3 regions of the Paenibacillus sp. FSL R5-0486 genome follow, and region 3 is predicted to be linked to each of the others. Evidence: a T-box and tRNA genes for the amino acid it is inferred to sense, from the RefSeq annotation. Region 3 holds a T-box; the other regions hold tRNA genes.
The links. A T-box is a leader RNA that pairs with one kind of tRNA and senses whether it is charged. The one in region 3 lies ahead of MKY01_RS16935 (alanine--tRNA ligase), so its partner is inferred to be a tRNA-Ala.
Positions count from the first base shown of each region.

Region 1: it encodes a tRNA-Ala, which carries the amino acid that the T-box ahead of MKY01_RS16935 (alanine--tRNA ligase) is inferred to sense. The anticodon was not compared.
Region 2: it encodes a tRNA-Ala, which carries the amino acid that the T-box ahead of MKY01_RS16935 (alanine--tRNA ligase) is inferred to sense. The anticodon was not compared.

Region 1 covers NZ_CP150237.1:318,463-324,241, forward strand. Annotated here, with positions in the region: rRNA gene MKY01_RS01405 (23S ribosomal RNA) at 1-2,232, shown strand, start outside; rRNA gene rrf (5S ribosomal RNA) at 2,313-2,429, shown strand; tRNA gene MKY01_RS01415 (tRNA-Ile) at 2,468-2,541, shown strand; tRNA gene MKY01_RS01420 (tRNA-Ala) at 2,577-2,652, shown strand; tRNA gene MKY01_RS01425 (tRNA-Asn) at 2,654-2,729, shown strand; tRNA gene MKY01_RS01430 (tRNA-Glu) at 2,734-2,805, shown strand; tRNA gene MKY01_RS01435 (tRNA-Val) at 2,812-2,887, shown strand; tRNA gene MKY01_RS01440 (tRNA-Met) at 2,905-2,978, shown strand; tRNA gene MKY01_RS01445 (tRNA-Asp) at 3,006-3,083, shown strand; tRNA gene MKY01_RS01450 (tRNA-Phe) at 3,101-3,176, shown strand; tRNA gene MKY01_RS01455 (tRNA-Thr) at 3,197-3,272, shown strand; tRNA gene MKY01_RS01460 (tRNA-Tyr) at 3,282-3,367, shown strand; tRNA gene MKY01_RS01465 (tRNA-Lys) at 3,378-3,453, shown strand; tRNA gene MKY01_RS01470 (tRNA-Leu) at 3,460-3,540, shown strand; tRNA gene MKY01_RS01475 (tRNA-Gly) at 3,551-3,625, shown strand; tRNA gene MKY01_RS01480 (tRNA-Arg) at 3,633-3,709, shown strand; tRNA gene MKY01_RS01485 (tRNA-Leu) at 3,727-3,805, shown strand; tRNA gene MKY01_RS01490 (tRNA-Pro) at 3,813-3,886, shown strand; tRNA gene MKY01_RS01495 (tRNA-Gly) at 3,897-3,967, shown strand; gene iolD (3D-(3,5/4)-trihydroxycyclohexane-1,2-dione acylhydrolase (decyclizing)) at 4,363-5,779, shown strand, end outside.
Region 2 covers NZ_CP150237.1:355,606-361,384, reverse strand. Annotated here, with positions in the region: gene MKY01_RS01765 (ABC transporter substrate-binding protein) at 1-676, shown strand, start outside; gene MKY01_RS01760 (short chain dehydrogenase) at 900-1,505, opposite strand; tRNA gene MKY01_RS01755 (tRNA-Gly) at 1,690-1,760, opposite strand; tRNA gene MKY01_RS01750 (tRNA-Pro) at 1,773-1,846, opposite strand; tRNA gene MKY01_RS01745 (tRNA-Arg) at 1,863-1,939, opposite strand; tRNA gene MKY01_RS01740 (tRNA-Gly) at 1,946-2,020, opposite strand; tRNA gene MKY01_RS01735 (tRNA-Leu) at 2,029-2,115, opposite strand; tRNA gene MKY01_RS01730 (tRNA-Lys) at 2,125-2,200, opposite strand; tRNA gene MKY01_RS01725 (tRNA-Gln) at 2,210-2,284, opposite strand; tRNA gene MKY01_RS01720 (tRNA-His) at 2,296-2,371, opposite strand; tRNA gene MKY01_RS01715 (tRNA-Thr) at 2,469-2,544, opposite strand; tRNA gene MKY01_RS01710 (tRNA-Asp) at 2,568-2,645, opposite strand; tRNA gene MKY01_RS01705 (tRNA-Met) at 2,672-2,745, opposite strand; tRNA gene MKY01_RS01700 (tRNA-Val) at 2,762-2,837, opposite strand; tRNA gene MKY01_RS01695 (tRNA-Glu) at 2,844-2,915, opposite strand; tRNA gene MKY01_RS01690 (tRNA-Ser) at 2,931-3,022, opposite strand; tRNA gene MKY01_RS01685 (tRNA-Asn) at 3,026-3,101, opposite strand; tRNA gene MKY01_RS01680 (tRNA-Ala) at 3,103-3,178, opposite strand; tRNA gene MKY01_RS01675 (tRNA-Ile) at 3,212-3,285, opposite strand; rRNA gene rrf (5S ribosomal RNA) at 3,345-3,461, opposite strand; rRNA gene MKY01_RS01665 (23S ribosomal RNA) at 3,542-5,779, opposite strand, start outside.
Region 3 covers NZ_CP150237.1:3,812,993-3,818,771, forward strand. Annotated here, with positions in the region: gene MKY01_RS16925 (TetR/AcrR family transcriptional regulator) at 217-801, opposite strand; gene MKY01_RS16930 (SDR family NAD(P)-dependent oxidoreductase) at 959-1,648, shown strand; T-box leader at 1,926-2,169, shown strand; gene MKY01_RS16935 (alanine--tRNA ligase) at 2,278-4,158, shown strand; gene MKY01_RS16940 (glycoside hydrolase family 43 protein) at 5,214-5,779, shown strand, end outside.

The sequences.
Region 1 (5,779 bases), 3.5 Mb from region 3:
GGGCGACTTAGTACGTGGACGTAGACCCGAAACCGGGTGATCTACCCCTGTCCAGGGTGAAGGTGCGGTAACACGCACTGGAGGCCCGAACCCACGCATGTTGAAAAATGCGGGGATGAGGTGGGGGTAGCGGAGAAATTCCAATCGAACTCGGAGATAGCTGGTTCTCCCCGAAATAGCTTTAGGGCTAGCCTCGGAAAACAGAGTCGTGGAGGTAGAGCACTGATTGGGTGCGGGGCCCGCAAGGGTTACCAAGCTCAGTCAAACTCCGAATGCCATAGACTTACTTCCGGGAGTCAGACAGTGAGTGCTAAGATCCATTGTCAAAAGGGAAACAGCCCAGACCATCAGCTAAGGTCCCCAAGTGTGTGTTAAGTGGGAAAGGATGTGGAGTTGCACAGACAACCAGGATGTTGGCTTAGAAGCAGCCATCATTGAAAGAGTGCGTAATAGCTCACTGGTCGAGTGACTCTGCGCCGAAAATGTAACGGGGCTAAACACACCACCGAAGCTATGGCTTGATGCTTTGCATCAGGGGTAGGGGAGCGTTGTATAAGGGTTGAAGGTGTACCGTAAGGAGCGCTGGACATTATACAAGTGAGAATGCCGGTATGAGTAACGAAAAGATCAGTGAGAATCTGATCCGCCGAAAGCCTAAGGGTTCCTGAGGAAGGCTCGTCCGCTCAGGGTAAGTCGGGACCTAAGGCGAGGCCGAAAGGCGTAGTCGAAGGACAACAGGTCGAAATTCCTGTACCACCGTAAGCCGTTATGAGCAATGGGGGGACGCAGTAGGGTAGTGACGCGGACTGATGGATGTCCGTCTAAGCAGTGAGGCTGATGTGTAGGCAAATCCGCACATTGTAAGGCTGAGCTGTGATGGGGAGCGAAAATTATAGTAGCGAAGGTCATGATCTCACACTGCCAAGAAAAGCCTCTAGCCAGGTGATGGTGCCCGTACCGCAAACCGACACAGGTAGGCGAGAAGAGTATTCTAAGGCGCGCGGAAGAACTCTCGTTAAGGAACTCGGCAAAATGACCCCGTAACTTCGGGAGAAGGGGTGCCCCGGTAGTGTGAATAGCACGAGGGGGCCGCAGTGAAAAGGCCCAAGCGACTGTTTAGCAAAAACACAGGTCTGTGCGAAGCCGTAAGGCGAAGTATACGGGCTGACGCCTGCCCGGTGCTGGAAGGTTAAGGGGAGTGGTTAGGAGCAATCCGAAGCTGTGAACCGAAGCCCCAGTAAACGGCGGCCGTAACTATAACGGTCCTAAGGTAGCGAAATTCCTTGTCAGGTAAATTCTGACCCGCACGAATGGCGTAACGACTTGGGCGCTGTCTCAACGAGAGATCCGGTGAAATTTTAATACCTGTGAAGATGCAGGTTACCCGCGACAAGACGGAAAGACCCCATGGAGCTTTACTGCAGCTTGATATTGAATTTGGGTACGATCTGTACAGGATAGGTGGGAGCCTTTGAAGCATGAGCGCCAGCTTGTGTGGAGGCAACGTTGGGATACCACCCTGATCGTATCTAGGTTCTAACCTGGTACCGTAATCCGGTGCGGGGACAGTGTCAGGTGGGCAGTTTGACTGGGGCGGTCGCCTCCTAAAGAGTAACGGAGGCGCCCAAAGGTTCCCTCAGAATGGTTGGAAATCATTCGAAGAGTGCAAAGGCATAAGGGAGCTTGACTGCGAGACCTACAAGTCGAGCAGGGACGAAAGTCGGGCTTAGTGATCCGGTGGTACCGCATGGAAGGGCCATCGCTCAACGGATAAAAGCTACCCTGGGGATAACAGGCTTATCTCCCCCAAGAGTCCACATCGACGGGGAGGTTTGGCACCTCGATGTCGGCTCATCGCATCCTGGGGCTGAAGTAGGTCCCAAGGGTTGGGCTGTTCGCCCATTAAAGCGGTACGCGAGCTGGGTTCAGAACGTCGTGAGACAGTTCGGTCCCTATCTGTCGTGGGCGTAGGAAATTTGAGAGGAGCTGTCCTTAGTACGAGAGGACCGGGATGGACGTACCGCTGGTGTACCAGTTGTTCCGCCAGGAGCACCGCTGGGTAGCTATGTACGGACGGGATAAACGCTGAAAGCATCTAAGCGTGAAGCCCCCCTCAAGATGAGATTTCCCAGTATGTAAGACCCCTTGAAGACGACGAGGTAGATAGGCTGGGGGTGGAAGTGCAGCAATGCATGGAGCTGACCAGTACTAATCGGTCGAGGGCTTATCCAATAGCAAGTGATAATTCGCATGTTTCGTTTCGAATCTAGTTTTCAGAGAACAACACTCTGAAATGTAAGCTATGCTATGCGTTTGGTGGCGATGGCGGAGGGGTTCCACACGTACCCATCCCGAACACGACCGTTAAGCCCTCTAGCGCCGATGGTACTTGGACCGCAGGGTCCTGGGAGAGTAGGACGCCGCCAAGCGAAACCCCATTGGGGTATTTTTTTTCGAAAATTGATAAGGGCCCTTAGCTCAGTTGGTTAGAGCGCACCTCTGATAAGGGTGAGGTCGGTGGTTCGAGTCCACCAGGGCCCATAGCAAGACCACAACAATGAAATACACCAGAGTATGGGGCCATAGCTCAGCTGGGAGAGCGCCTGCCTTGCAAGCAGGAGGTCAGCGGTTCGATCCCGCTTGGCTCCACCATTCCCTGATAGCTCAGTTGGTAGAGCACTCGACTGTTAATCGAGTTGTCACAGGTTCGAGCCCTGTTCGGGGAGCCAGTAAGGCCCGTTGGTCAAGGGGTTAAGACACCTCCCTTTCACGGAGGTAACAGGGGTTCGAATCCCCTACGGGTCATATTATGGAGGCTTAGCTCAGCTGGGAGAGCATCTGCCTTACAAGCAGAGGGTCGGGGGTTCGATCCCCTCAGCCTCCACCATATAAACTTTATAACGACGCGGGGTGGAGCAGCCCGGTAGCTCGTCGGGCTCATAACCCGAAGGCCGCAGGTTCAAATCCTGCCCCCGCAATTATACTTTCCTTTGAGAAAGTGATCTGGAACCGTGGTGTAGTTGGCCTAACATGCCTGCCTGTCACGCAGGAGATCGCGGGTTCGAATCCCGTCGGTTCCGCCATTTTTTTATTCTAGTAAGGCTCGGTAGCTCAGTCGGTAGAGCAGAGGACTGAAAATCCTCGTGTCGGCGGTTCGATTCCGTCCCGAGCCACCATTTATAACACCATGTAATACGCCGGTGTAGCTCAACTGGTAGAGCAACTGACTTGTAATCAGTAGGTTGGGGGTTCAAGTCCTCTCGCCGGCACCATGTAATCCTGGAGGATTAGCGAAGCGGCCAAACGCATCAGACTGTAAATCTGCTCCCGTACGGGTTCGGTGGTTCGAATCCATCATCCTCCACCAGTTTTTCTATGAGTCATTAGCTCAGTTGGTAGAGCACCTGACTTTTAATCAGGGTGTCGAAGGTTCGAGCCCTTCATGACTCACCATTATATGCGCGTGTGGCGGAATTGGCAGACGCACTAGACTTAGGATCTAGCGTCTTTGACGTGGGGGTTCAAGTCCCTCCACGCGCATCCTTTATTTGCGGAAGTGGCTCAGCGGTAGAGCATCGCCTTGCCAAGGCGAGGGTCGCGGGTTCGATTCCCGTCTTCCGCTCCAATATTTTGCGCCCTTAGCTCAGCTGGATAGAGCGTTTGACTACGAATCAAAAGGCCGGGAGTTCGAATCTCTCAGGGCGCGCCATTATAACTTCATATTTTGCCGGCGTGGCGGAATGGCAGACGCGCTCGACTCAAAATCGAGTGGGAAACCGTGGAGGTTCGAGTCCTCTCGCCGGTATAGATAACGGGATGTAGCTCAGCTTGGTAGAGCACCTGGTTTGGGACCAGGGGGTCGCATGTTCAAATCGTGTCATCCCGATTTTTTTTATGCGGGTGTAGTTCAATGGTAGAACTTTAGCCTTCCAAGCTAATAGCGTGGGTTCGATTCCCATCACCCGCTTATATATTGAAAAAGAAAGAGACGGTACTCACCGTCTCTTTCTTTTTTTCTGCATTCACAGGCATATTGACCATGATTGTATACGAAGATCATGGATTATATAGCTGATTAGCATGTACCAACATGTATCCCATCCTCACGATATATTCCCCTCTCTTTTAAGTCTGTCCTTAGTCATTGTGGAAGTGTTCAAATAGAGAAGGTCTAACACATGTTTGAACACAAGAATATCTTTTCTTTATCACAATTTATAAAAACGCTTACAAAAATAGCTTGCGTAAATCATTAACCTGTAATACCATATCAATTAAGCGCTTAACCTTTAGGGGTAAGGCGCTTAAACTTAACTTAGATTAAGCGCTTAACCCGTAAAGGAAAGGACGGCGATCAAACTCATGAAAACAATTCGATTAACGATGGCTCAGGCACTGCTTCGATACCTGGATCAGCAATATATCTCGGTTGACGGGGTGGAAACCAAGTTTGTGAAGGGAATCATCGGTATTTTTGGACATGGCAATGTAACAGGCATTGGAGAAGCGCTGGAGCGCAGTCCGGGAAGCCTGACGTATATGCAAGGCAAGAACGAACAAGGAATGGTGCATACGGCAGCGGCTTATGCCAAGCAGAAGAACCGTAGACAGATCTATGCATGTACTACATCCATTGGACCTGGTGCTTTGAATATGATTACGGCGGCAGCTACTGCAACGGTGAACCGAATTCCGGTTTTATTGCTTCCTGGAGACAACTTTGCTACACGGGAACCGGACCCGGTACTTCAGCAGTTGGAAGTGAGCAGTGATTATACAATCTCAGCCACTGATCCATTCAAAGCCGTCAGCAAGTACTGGGATCGCATCGTTCGTCCCGAACAGTTGATGATTGCTGTTACACAGGCCATGCGTGTGCTAACCGATCCAGCAGAGACGGGAGCAGTAACGCTCGCATTGCCGCAGGATGTGCAGGCAGAAGCGTACGATTACCCGGAATCTTTCTTTGCCCGCAAAGTACATTATCTGGATCGTCGTCCCCCGGTACAGGCAGCCATTGAACGGGCAACGGAGCAGATTGCCCGAGGCAGAAAGCCGCTGCTCGTTGCAGGCGGCGGTGTGTTGTACTCTGAGGCGTCCGTTCAACTCGTGGAGTTCGCCGAGGTATTTGGTATTCCGATCGCCGAGACGCAGGCGGGCAAGAGCGCAGTTTCTTGGGACCACCCACTAAATGTGGGGGCCATCGGGGTTACGGGCTCTCTGGCAGCCAATAGGCTGGCGAGAGAAGCAGACGTTGTGATCGGCGTCGGTACGCGGTTCTCGGATTTCACGACGGCGTCCCGCTCTGCTTTTCAACATCCGGAAGCGTCATTCATCAACATCAACTTGAACAGCATGGATGCCGCCAAGTTAGGCGGAGAAGCCATTCTGGCAGATGCACGCGAAGGATTGCAGGCTTTGCAGAAGGAATTGCAGCAAAGACGATATCGCAGTGCATATGGTGCATCTGAAATCGCTGATCTCCGCGCTGAGTGGAATGCAGAAGTGGATCGGCTGTATGCAGCTCAACATGAAGCAGGGCTGGCACAGACTACGGCAGTCGGCATCGTTAACCGGACCATTGATCCATCTTCCGTCATAGTGTGTGCGGCAGGCAGTCTGCCGGGTGATCTACATCGTCTGTGGCGTGCGTCTGTACCAAAGACATACCACATGGAGTATGGATTCTCCTGTATGGGGTACGAGGTAAGTGGAGCGTTCGGAGCAGCACTTGCCGAGCCGGATCGTGAAGTGTACGCCATGGTAGGGGATGGCAGTT
Region 2 (5,779 bases), 3.5 Mb from region 3:
AGTCAGCGCCAATCCGGACCTCATTATTGCCAATGCCAGTTTGGATGCCAAAATTCTCGAACAACTCGAGAAGATCGCGCCTACGATCACTTATGATCGCCGTAATTGGCAGGAATCTATCGTGCAGGTAGCTACTGCGCTAGATATTGAAGAGCGGGCTGAACAGCTTTTACAAAAAAATAAAGACCAAGTAACTGAATCTCAGAAGCTCGCAGCCGATATCACCAAGACCAAACCTACAGCTGCATTCCTGCGCCTCGAAGAGAAGGATATGCGTTTGTTCTTCTCTTCCATTCCATCCACGCCATTTCCAGCTTCCAGTTATGTAGGAGCGGGTTATGAGGTTGGATTCACTCCCGATGCTCTCGTTACCAAACTCGAGGCAGAGAACCCGGATCGGATGAATGCCAGTATCTCGGTAGAACTTTTGCCTGAAATCAAAGCAGACTATCTGTTTATCGTGTCCATTAGCTCAGATGGGTCAGCTGAAGCGTTGCAAAAAACAAAAGATGAACTCAATGAAATCCAGCAACTCCAAGTATGGAAAAGCCTACCCGCTGTTCAAAATGGTCATGTCTATGTCCTCAATGCTAAGAAATGGCTCATTGACGGCCCTATTGCCGAATCGCTCAAACGTAATGAGATGCTCGAAGTTCTTGGACTACCTGCTCCATAATAGTAAACATACTTCTGTTTCATCCACAACAAACAAAAGGAGATCTACCGAAAATCCGGTGAATCTCCTTTTGTTTTAATATTTCAAATGGCCTCATTCAGTTCTGTTTCATGAAAAATCATTCTACATGCTTAACAGCTAAATGTATTTCATGTACACCTTTCTCATCCTGCAATTAATTAGGGATAGGTAATCATCAAAATCATATATAACTTTCCGGCTTTTAATATATTTTAAAATTTTGGGCTGTTTCAATCCCAAGTGCACTCTGGATAAACGTATTAGCCACTTTCTCTACAGGTACAGGATTAAATCCAATAAAGAAATCCTTATATTTTTCCGCAGACTCTACAAACAGATTAGGACTAACCGAATTCAAACGAATGCCTCTTGGTAACTCAAACGCTGCCGCTTTGGCAAACGAATCAATAGCCCCATTGACCATAGCACTTGATGCACCTTGCTCAATAGGGTGGTCTTGTATAATGCCACTGACCAGCGTGAAACTCCCCTTGTCGTTAATATAGTGCTGTCCAATCAATACGATATTGACCTGTCCAAGCAGTTTACCCTGCACACTAATCATATTGTTCTCAGGTGTCAGTTCTTCGAGTTTCGCATAATGGGTCTGGCCCGCCGCCACAATGACGTAATCAATATTTCTCACCGTTTCGAAGAGGGTTGTAATACTCTCTGTCGACGTCATATCCACCTGAACATCCCCGGATTGTCTACCTGCTGTAATAACCTCAACGGAATAATCTTTCAGTTTCGCAACAACGGCTTTACCTAATGTTCCGTTTCCACCAATGACCAGAGCTCTTTTCATTACTGTTTGTCCTCCTTTATAAATAAATACGGTTAATCAGATACGAATTGTTCTATTTATTTAAACAAAGATTCCATCCTTAATCAAATGACAATTGACCCTATTTTAAATAAATTACACTTATTCTTTTTAACACAAAAAAAGCCTTTGCTATAAGCAAAGGCTCTTCTATATGTTACTAAGAAGCGGGTGATGGGAATCGAACCCACGCTATTAGCTTGGAAGGCTAAAGTTCTACCATTGAACTACACCCGCAAATAAAAAAAATCGGGATGACACGATTTGAACATGCGACCCCCTGGTCCCAAACCAGGTGCTCTACCAAGCTGAGCTACATCCCGATACTTATGAGAATAATGGCGCGCCCTGAGAGATTCGAACTCCCGGCCTTTTGATTCGTAGTCAAACGCTCTATCCAGCTGAGCTAAGGGCGCAAATATTGGAGCGGAAGACGGGAATCGAACCCGCGACCCTCGCCTTGGCAAGGCGATGCTCTACCGCTGAGCCACTTCCGCAAAACATATGGTGCGGTCGAGAGGACTCGAACCTCCACGGGGGTTAGCCCACACGGACCTGAACCGTGCGCGTCTGCCAATTCCGCCACGACCGCAAAATATAATGGTGAGTCATGAAGGGCTCGAACCTTCGACACCCTGATTAAAAGTCAGGTGCTCTACCAACTGAGCTAATGACTCGTAATGAAATGGCTGGGGATATAGGATTTGAACCTATGCATGACGGAGTCAAAGTCCGTTGCCTTACCGCTTGGCTAATCCCCATTAAAAAATCATGGGGCGATCGAGGGGAATTGAACCCCCGAATGCCGGATCCACAAACCGGTGCGTTAACCACTTCGCCACGACCGCCATAGAGTAAGCCATTCATCCACTAAGAGAATCTTAGTATTAACAATTTTACTTGTAATATACATTCTATCACAAATTCAGATGTAAATACTAAAAATGGTGCCGGCGAGAGGACTTGAACCCCCAACCTACTGATTACAAGTCAGTTGCTCTACCAGTTGAGCTACACCGGCACGGTGTATATTTAATTAAAAAATGGCGGAACCGACGGGATTCGAACCCGCGATCTCCTGCGTGACAGGCAGGCATGTTAGGCCAACTACACCACGGTTCCAGATCACTTTCTCAAGGAAAGTATAATTGCGGGGGCAGGATTTGAACCTGCGGCCTTCGGGTTATGAGCCCGACGAGCTACCGGGCTGCTCCACCCCGCGTCGTTATAAAGTTATATGGTGGAGGCTGAGGGGATCGAACCCCCGACCCTCTGCTTGTAAGGCAGATGCTCTCCCAGCTGAGCTAAGCCTCCATAATATGACCCGTAGGGGATTCGAACCCCTGTTACCTCCGTGAAAGGGAGGTGTCTTAACCCCTTGACCAACGGGCCTTGCTAAAAAATATCTGGCGGAGAGAGAGGGATTCGAACCCTCGAGACGCTTGTGACGCCTACACGATTTCCAATCGTGCTCCTTCGGCCAGCTCGGACACCTCTCCATATGGCTCCCCGAACAGGGCTCGAACCTGTGACAACTCGATTAACAGTCGAGTGCTCTACCAACTGAGCTATCAGGGAATGGTGGAGCCAAGCGGGATCGAACCGCTGACCTCCTGCTTGCAAGGCAGGCGCTCTCCCAGCTGAGCTATGGCCCCATACACTGTGTATTTCTTGTTGTGGTCTTGCTATGGGCCCTGGTGGACTCGAACCACCGGCCTCACCCTTATCAGAGGTGCGCTCTAACCAACTGAGCTAAGGGCCCTAATATATATCCCTTATTCCTTGGCAAGGGGGGCAAAAAAAATACCCCAAAGGGAAATCGCTTGGCGGCGTCCTACTCTCCCAGGACCCTGCGGTCCAAGTACCATCGGCGCTAGAGGGCTTAACGGTCGTGTTCGGGATGGGTACGTGTGGAACCCCTCCGCCATCGCCACCAAACGCATAGCTTAGCTTACATTTCAGAGATCGTTCTCTGAAAACTAGATTCGAAACGAAACATGCGAATTACAACTTGCTAATTGGATAAGCCCTCGACCGATTAGTACTGGTCAGCTCCATGCATTGCTGCACTTCCACCCCCAGCCTATCTACCTCGTCGTCTTCAAGGGGTCTTACATACTGGGAAATCTCATCTTGAGGGGGGCTTCACGCTTAGATGCTTTCAGCGTTTATCCCGTCCGTACATAGCTACCCAGCGGTGCTCCTGGCGGAACAACTGGTACACCAGCGGTACGTCCATCCCGGTCCTCTCGTACTAAGGACAGCTCCTCTCAAATTTCCTACGCCCACGACAGATAGGGACCGAACTGTCTCACGACGTTCTGAACCCAGCTCGCGTACCGCTTTAATGGGCGAACAGCCCAACCCTTGGGACCTACTTCAGCCCCAGGATGCGATGAGCCGACATCGAGGTGCCAAACCTCCCCGTCGATGTGGACTCTTGGGGGAGATAAGCCTGTTATCCCCAGGGTAGCTTTTATCCGTTGAGCGATGGCCCTTCCATGCGGTACCACCGGATCACTAAGCCCGACTTTCGTCCCTGCTCGACTTGTAGGTCTCGCAGTCAAGCTCCCTTATGCCTTTGCACTCTTCGAATGATTTCCAACCATTCTGAGGGAACCTTTGGGCGCCTCCGTTACTCTTTAGGAGGCGACCGCCCCAGTCAAACTGCCCACCTGACACTGTCCCCGCACCGGATTACGGTACCAGGTTAGAACCTAGATACGATCAGGGTGGTATCCCAACGTTGCCTCCATGCAAGCTGGCGCTCACACTTCAAAGGCTCCCACCTATCCTGTACAGATCGTACCCAAATTCAATATCAAGCTGCAGTAAAGCTCCATGGGGTCTTTCCGTCTTGTCGCGGGTAACCTGCATCTTCACAGGTATTAAAATTTCACCGGATCTCTCGTTGAGACAGCGCCCAAGTCGTTACGCCATTCGTGCGGGTCAGAATTTACCTGACAAGGAATTTCGCTACCTTAGGACCGTTATAGTTACGGCCGCCGTTTACTGGGGCTTCGGTTCACAGCTTCGGATTGCTCCTAACCACTCCCCTTAACCTTCCAGCACCGGGCAGGCGTCAGCCCGTATACTTCGCCTTACGGCTTCGCACAGACCTGTGTTTTTGCTAAACAGTCGCTTGGGCCTTTTCACTGCGGCCCCCTCGTGCTATTCACACTACCGGGGCACCCCTTCTCCCGAAGTTACGGGGTCATTTTGCCGAGTTCCTTAACGAGAGTTCTTCCGCGCGCCTTAGAATACTCTTCTCGCCTACCTGTGTCGGTTTGCGGTACGGGCACCATCACCTGGCTAGAGGCTTTTCTTGGCAGTGTGAGATCATGACCTTCGCTACTATAATTTTCGCTCCCCATCACAGCTCAGCCTTACAATGTGCGGATTTGCCTACACATCAGCCTTACTGCTTAGACGGACATCCATCAGTCCGCGTCACTACCCTACTGCGTCCCCCCATTGCTCATAACGGCTTACGGTGGTACAGGAATTTCGACCTGTTGTCCTTCGACTACGCCTTTCGGCCTCGCCTTAGGTCCCGACTTACCCTGAGCGGACGAGCCTTCCTCAGGAACCCTTAGGCTTTCGGCGGATCAGATTCTCACTGATCTTTTCGTTACTCATACCGGCATTCTCACTTGTATAATGTCCAGCGCTCCTTACGGTACACCTTCAACCCTTATACAACGCTCCCCTACCCCTGATGCAAAGCATCAAGCCATAGCTTCGGTGGTGTGTTTAGCCCCGTTACATTTTCGGCGCAGAGTCACTCGACCAGTGAGCTATTACGCACTCTTTCAATGATGGCTGCTTCTAAGCCAACATCCTGGTTGTCTGTGCAACTCCACATCCTTTCCCACTTAACACACACTTGGGGACCTTAGCTGATGGTCTGGGCTGTTTCCCTTTTGACAATGGATCTTAGCACTCACTGTCTGACTCCCGGAAGTAAGTCTATGGCATTCGGAGTTTGACTGAGCTTGGTAACCCTTGCGGGCCCCGCACCCAATCAGTGCTCTACCTCCACGACTCTGTTTTCCGAGGCTAGCCCTAAAGCTATTTCGGGGAGAACCAGCTATCTCCGAGTTCGATTGGAATTTCTCCGCTACCCCCACCTCATCCCCGCATTTTTCAACATGCGTGGGTTCGGGCCTCCAGTGCGTGTTACCGCACCTTCACCCTGGACAGGGGTAGATCACCCGGTTTCGGGTCTACGTCCACGTACTAAGTCGCCCTATTCA
Region 3 (5,779 bases):
TTAACGGGGATATTCTGCTTTGTAGTGGTGGTAATTACCCATTAAGCAAGTTGATTCAAAGTATGGTGAAACAGGCGGGCCATCCTACCAACCTGAACTCTCTCGGCTGCAAACATTATTCTATGCCTGCCTAGTTCTGACAGATCTAAGCAGGGAGTCGAGCCAGATCAGATTCGGCAAGAATAGCCTTTCTGTTCAGATCATACTAGTTTATTATCAAGTATCCTTCAGCAAGTCAACCATGTTAGAATAGTGAATTTCACTCAGTTGCTCGATAAAGTTATCTACCCTGTAGTTCTCCGGTTCAACTATCCAGAGACAAATTACTCCTACCAATCCAGATATCATGTATTCGATGCCAATTTTTATCTTCTCATCGTGGCGATGATCGCCGATTCCCGAAAAAATGATCGTTTTAAAAGCCTCTTTCAAGTAAACGGAGAAGTTTGGATAAATATTTTGAGTGATCATTGTCTTAAAGAATATCATATTGGCTTCAATATCGTCGAAAATCGTTTTTAACATGGTCGCAAACATATCTTTATCCATCTCATGAATTGAACTCACTTCCAGGCTTAAGCAAGCATTTAAACTCTCCACGTTTTCCTGAAATAACTTCTCCATGAATTGAGGTTTATCTACATAGTGCAAATAAAATGTGTTGCGATTTATCATCGCTTCTTTGGCAATGTCCTGCACAGTAATTCGTTCATAGCCTTTGGTTTGTACTAATCTCAGAAACGCTTCTTTAATGGCTTTCCGCGTTTTGAGAATGCGCAGATCCACTTTATCTTTACCCAATTCGTGCTTCCCCTCCATAAATAATAGTCGGATTTATCAAAAGTGATGTTTAATTAACACATTGAATTATATCAACCATTGAGCCCTTTAAGGGTACGTTTTACAATTAAAACTGTCAATTGAACTCACTAACTCATTCATAAAAGGAGAATCATAAATGAAAACACTGGCGATTGTTGGTGCAGGTAAGGGATTAGGATTATCTATTGCGAAGAGCTTTGGCAAGCGCGGCTTCCAAGTGGCATTAGTTGCAAGAAATGCTGCAAAACTGCAAGATATGGTGGAGGAACTGAAAGCGGATGGTATCGAGGCATCTTATTTCGTAGCAGATATTTTTAACAAGGAACAGATTGAACAGGCTATGACCAACATGAAAGAAAAGTATGGTCAGATTGATGTGTTGGAATTCAGTCCAACAGCAGGCAATTATCCTCCCACTTCTGTATTGGAGTTAACGGCGGAGAACGCCAGGGACGCATTTGAGGCGAATGTGGTTAGTGCCATCCATGTCGTCAATACGGTTCTCCCTGATATGCTCGCCAGGAAAGAGGGAGCCTTGCTCTTTACCTCAGGATTATCCGCCATGTACCCTGTGTCCATGATGGGGAATATCGGTATTGCTCTTTCAGGGTTACGCAATTATGTTACTAATCTTCATACTTCATTGTCTGCTCAAGGGATTTTTGTGGGCCACCGCTCATTAGGTTTATTGATCAAGGAGTCAGGTACCGGCGCAATTAATGATCCGGATGTAATTGCAGAGATGTGGTACCAGGCCTATGTAGAGAAAAACGTATGGGAGGAAGAGTATCCTAAGGGTGTTACCCCCGAAACCATTCTGTTTTAAAATTGGTGATGATTTTAGCGTTATATGCAGCTAACAAAGCCAGAATTGGTTGATCTACTGATTCGGATGGAACAGTATATTGCATATCAGAATCAGCATTGGCTGAAAAGTGAATTTGAGAAGTTTGTCAACGAATGAATCCTATCTCTATCGCTTTAACAAGCAATAACCTCCAAAGAAAAGGGCAGATTAACTAATTTCTGCCCTTTTAAGAATTTAACATAAATGTTAATTGACGGAGCAAGTTGAGTGTGATAGCATAGCTTTAACTTAAAACGAAAAGGCTATGATGAGAAATAGTAGCTATTAGGGATCTCACAGAGAGAAGATGGTTGGTGCGAATCTTCATTGATCTAATAGCGAAGCAGTCTCGGAGCTGTGAACCGAACAGAGGAATCTCAGTAGGCTTCAACGGAGTTCCACCGTTATTCAGGAAACAATATCGGAGATATCCCGTATTGATCGAGTGCAGAGAAATCTGAATTTAGGTGGTACCACGGACATAATCGTTCGCCCTAAGTTGACATGAAATATGTCAGCTTAGGGCTTTTTTGTTTTATTCTTTTTCGTTTAAACATATGCAAAATCATTTTTCAAGTATAAATAATAATAAAATGGAGGTATTGAGCATGGTTAAAATGACACCAGATGAATTAAGAAAATCATACATTGACTTTATGAAAGGAATAGGGGCTAGCCAAGTGCCCTCTTCTAGCTTGTTGCCAGAGAATGATCCCTCAACACTGTTTACGGGAAGCGGAATGCAACCTATGGTTCCATATTTATTGGGGGAAAAGCATCCAATAGGCAATGACATTGCTAATATTCAGAAGTGTTTAAGGACAGGCGATATTGATGAAGTAGGAGATACGTCGCATCTGACATTTTTTGAAATGGTAGGTCGATGGGAGTTTAAAGCAAATGAAAATCACTATAAGAAAAAGCAAATCGATGCCGTTTGGAATTGGCATATTAAAGAATTAGGAATTGATCCTGGCAGACTATATATCAGTGTTTTTATAGGAAGTGATGATTTGAATATACAGAAAGATACGGAAACCATTCAAATCTGGTCAGAAAAATTTAAATCAGTTGGTATAGAACCTATCGTTGAAGATGATCCGTATCAATATGGGGCATCTAGAGGTGGGAAAATATTCTTATACGATGAAAAAGAAAATTGGTGGAGTCGATCCGGAAGTCCAGTGGATATGCCTGTTGGTGAACCCGGTGGGCCTGATAGTGAAATGTTCTACGATCTTGAGCCAGATGGTGATTCACTGGATCATCCTGCTTCTGAAAGCGAGAGATTTTTAGAAATTGGGAACAACGTATTTATGTGTTACAAAAAAGAAGACACAGGATTTGTAAAAATGCAAAATCCCAATATTGATTATGGAGGTGGATTAGAAAGGGTTGCAACAGCCCTTAATAGTGACAAGGATATTTATAACACGGCTTTCTTCTTTAATCCCAAGATAAAATTGATGGAGATAAGTGGTAAACAATATACTGACGATTTAAAGTCGTTTAGAATCATACTTGATCATGTGAGAGCGGCTACTTTTTTAATTAATGATGGTGCAGAACCAGCGAATAGTGATGCAGGGTATATAACAAGAAGATTATTAAGAAGGGCGATTCGAGCAGGTAAAAAGATAGGCATACAAGGCAGTTTTGTGGGTAAGTTGTCTGAAGTTTATATCGATGAAGCAACAACTTATGAAGATTTGACGGATAATAAAAAGAAAGTTATCGAAATAATAAATAAGGAAGAAAATCTTTTCTATAGAACTTTACAGCAAGGAGAATTTGAAATACAAAAACATCTTAAGAATAAGGGTAAAGTTACAGGTGCAGATGCTTTTTATTTTTACGAAACATATGGGTTTCCCTTGGAGTTGACGGAAGAGTTTCTAACTGAAAGTGGATATAACATGGAGGATAAGGCTTCTTATTTAGAGGCGGCAAAGAAACATGCCGAAAAGAGCAGAACTGCTTCTGCGGGTAAATTTAAAGGTGGACTCGCTGAACATTCAAAAGAAACAACAGCGCTGCACACGGTATCTCATTTATTACTTGCTGGTTTAAGGGAAGTGTTAGGTGATCATGTTCATCAACAAGGCAGTAATATTACTTCAGAACGATTACGGTTTGACTTCAACCATGATGAAAAACTTACGCCAGAGCAAATAGCTGAGGTGGAAAAGTATGTGAATGATGCGATTTCATCAAAAGCAGTTACCTATATTTCCGAGATGCCTAAAGTTGAAGCAAAAGAAAGTAATGTGGAAGGGAATTTTTGGGATAAATATCCGGATATCGTTAAAGTGTATACAATCAAAGATAACGAAGGGAAAGTTTGGAGTCGAGAAGTATGTGGAGGACCTCATGTAGAAGATACAACAAACTTAGGAAAGTTCAGTATTAAAAAAGAACAATCTTCTGCTGCTGGAGTTAGAAGGATTAAAGGAGTAATTAATAAATATTTCCAAAACATGGAACAATAGCTGATGTTTTAGGATTGCCATTTGCAACAACGTTATGAGTTGCCGGGAATCCAGGATGAATGATAAATCCGGCAATCGAAGAGGGTTTGAAATCGCTTGGCCTTTCCGTTGGCGGGATTAAGTCCGAATTGCTTTTTTAATGCAAGAAAGGGGAACTTATAAAAACAGAACGAAAATCGAGCTATATAGTGTATGACACTAAATGTTGAGGGACAAGAACATGATCCTATTGAAGTCGCTATTTTAGCGGCTTTTTATTTTATCGGACTAAGTTCTTGTCCCGAGCCAAGGACAAGAACTTAGTCCGATTGCCGATTAGGCTAAAATCTAATTGTTATTTTGCCTGTTAATTCATTAAGCTAACGGGCAGGTGGTTTAACATGAAAGCTCGTTATTATATAATTAGAAAAATCATTTTTCCTGGAAGATAATAACGAAAGAACACACAAAAAATAACGGTTGCGATCCAGAGGAGAAGAAGTAATCATGTGTGACAAGACAACGCAAAAAAGTTGACTTCATTGAAGTATTCTTATTTAAGATATAAGAATGTATATGTTTCACCTCATAACTTATCTTTGTATGGGGAGAAGATCTGTTACAAAGTTTGCGGCCTGTAATAGAACTCACCAAAAATGTCCCGCCGGGTAAACAAAATGCGAGCAATTGGTGTATATTTCCAATATAATGAGATGGGCGGGAATTGTACATTTTTTCGGGGGGGAAGATCTTTAGTATGTGTATAGGAAAAAACAAGCGGGGCTTATACAATAACATTAGAAATTGTAAGCGCTTGCTTTTAATTCAGAGGGAGAGTACGATGCATTCAATGAATTACCGTAATCCCGTAATCGCCGGAGAATTGAGCGCTATTCCTGGAGCGAGCGCGGGAATGCCTACATGCTAGATGATGAGGCGCTCCCGTGTTCGCGTGCCTCAGCCAGCGGCTTCACCGGCATCTACCTGGGGCTGCGCGCCTCGGGCAACGGTACAGAGAACGCCAGCCCTACTTATTATGAAGTATTTTATTATTCCAATACCAAAGGAGATGCCTTATGAATCAACAACAACTACCTAAGCCCCACCAGCCGCTCGTAACCCACATCTTCACTGCTGACCCGTCCGTCCATGTCTACGAGGGCAAAATCTACATCTATCCTTCCCATGACCTCGATCATGACGAGCCGAGCAACGATAACGGCGACCAGTATAAAATGGAAGACTATCATGTCCTCTCGATGAACAACTTCGATTCCCCGGTGGTTGATCACGGCGAAGCGTTGCATCTGAGAGATATTCCGTGGGCCTCCAAGCAGCTCTGGGCACCAGATGCCGCTTATAAGAACAATACCTATTACCTGTTTTTCCCGGCACGGGATCATGACGACATCTTCCGTCTGGGTGTGGCAACATCAGAGTCTCCGGCAGGCCCGTTCACACCGCAACCGAATTATATGGAAGGTAGCTTCAGTATCGATCCGGCCGTACTGGTGGATGACGACAATCAGTCATACATCTATTTCGGCGGACTCTGGGGTGGCCAGTTGGAGAAATGGCAGACCGGCAGCTTCGTGCCAGATGCAGAAGGACCTGCTCCTGACCAGCCGGCGCTTGGACCGCA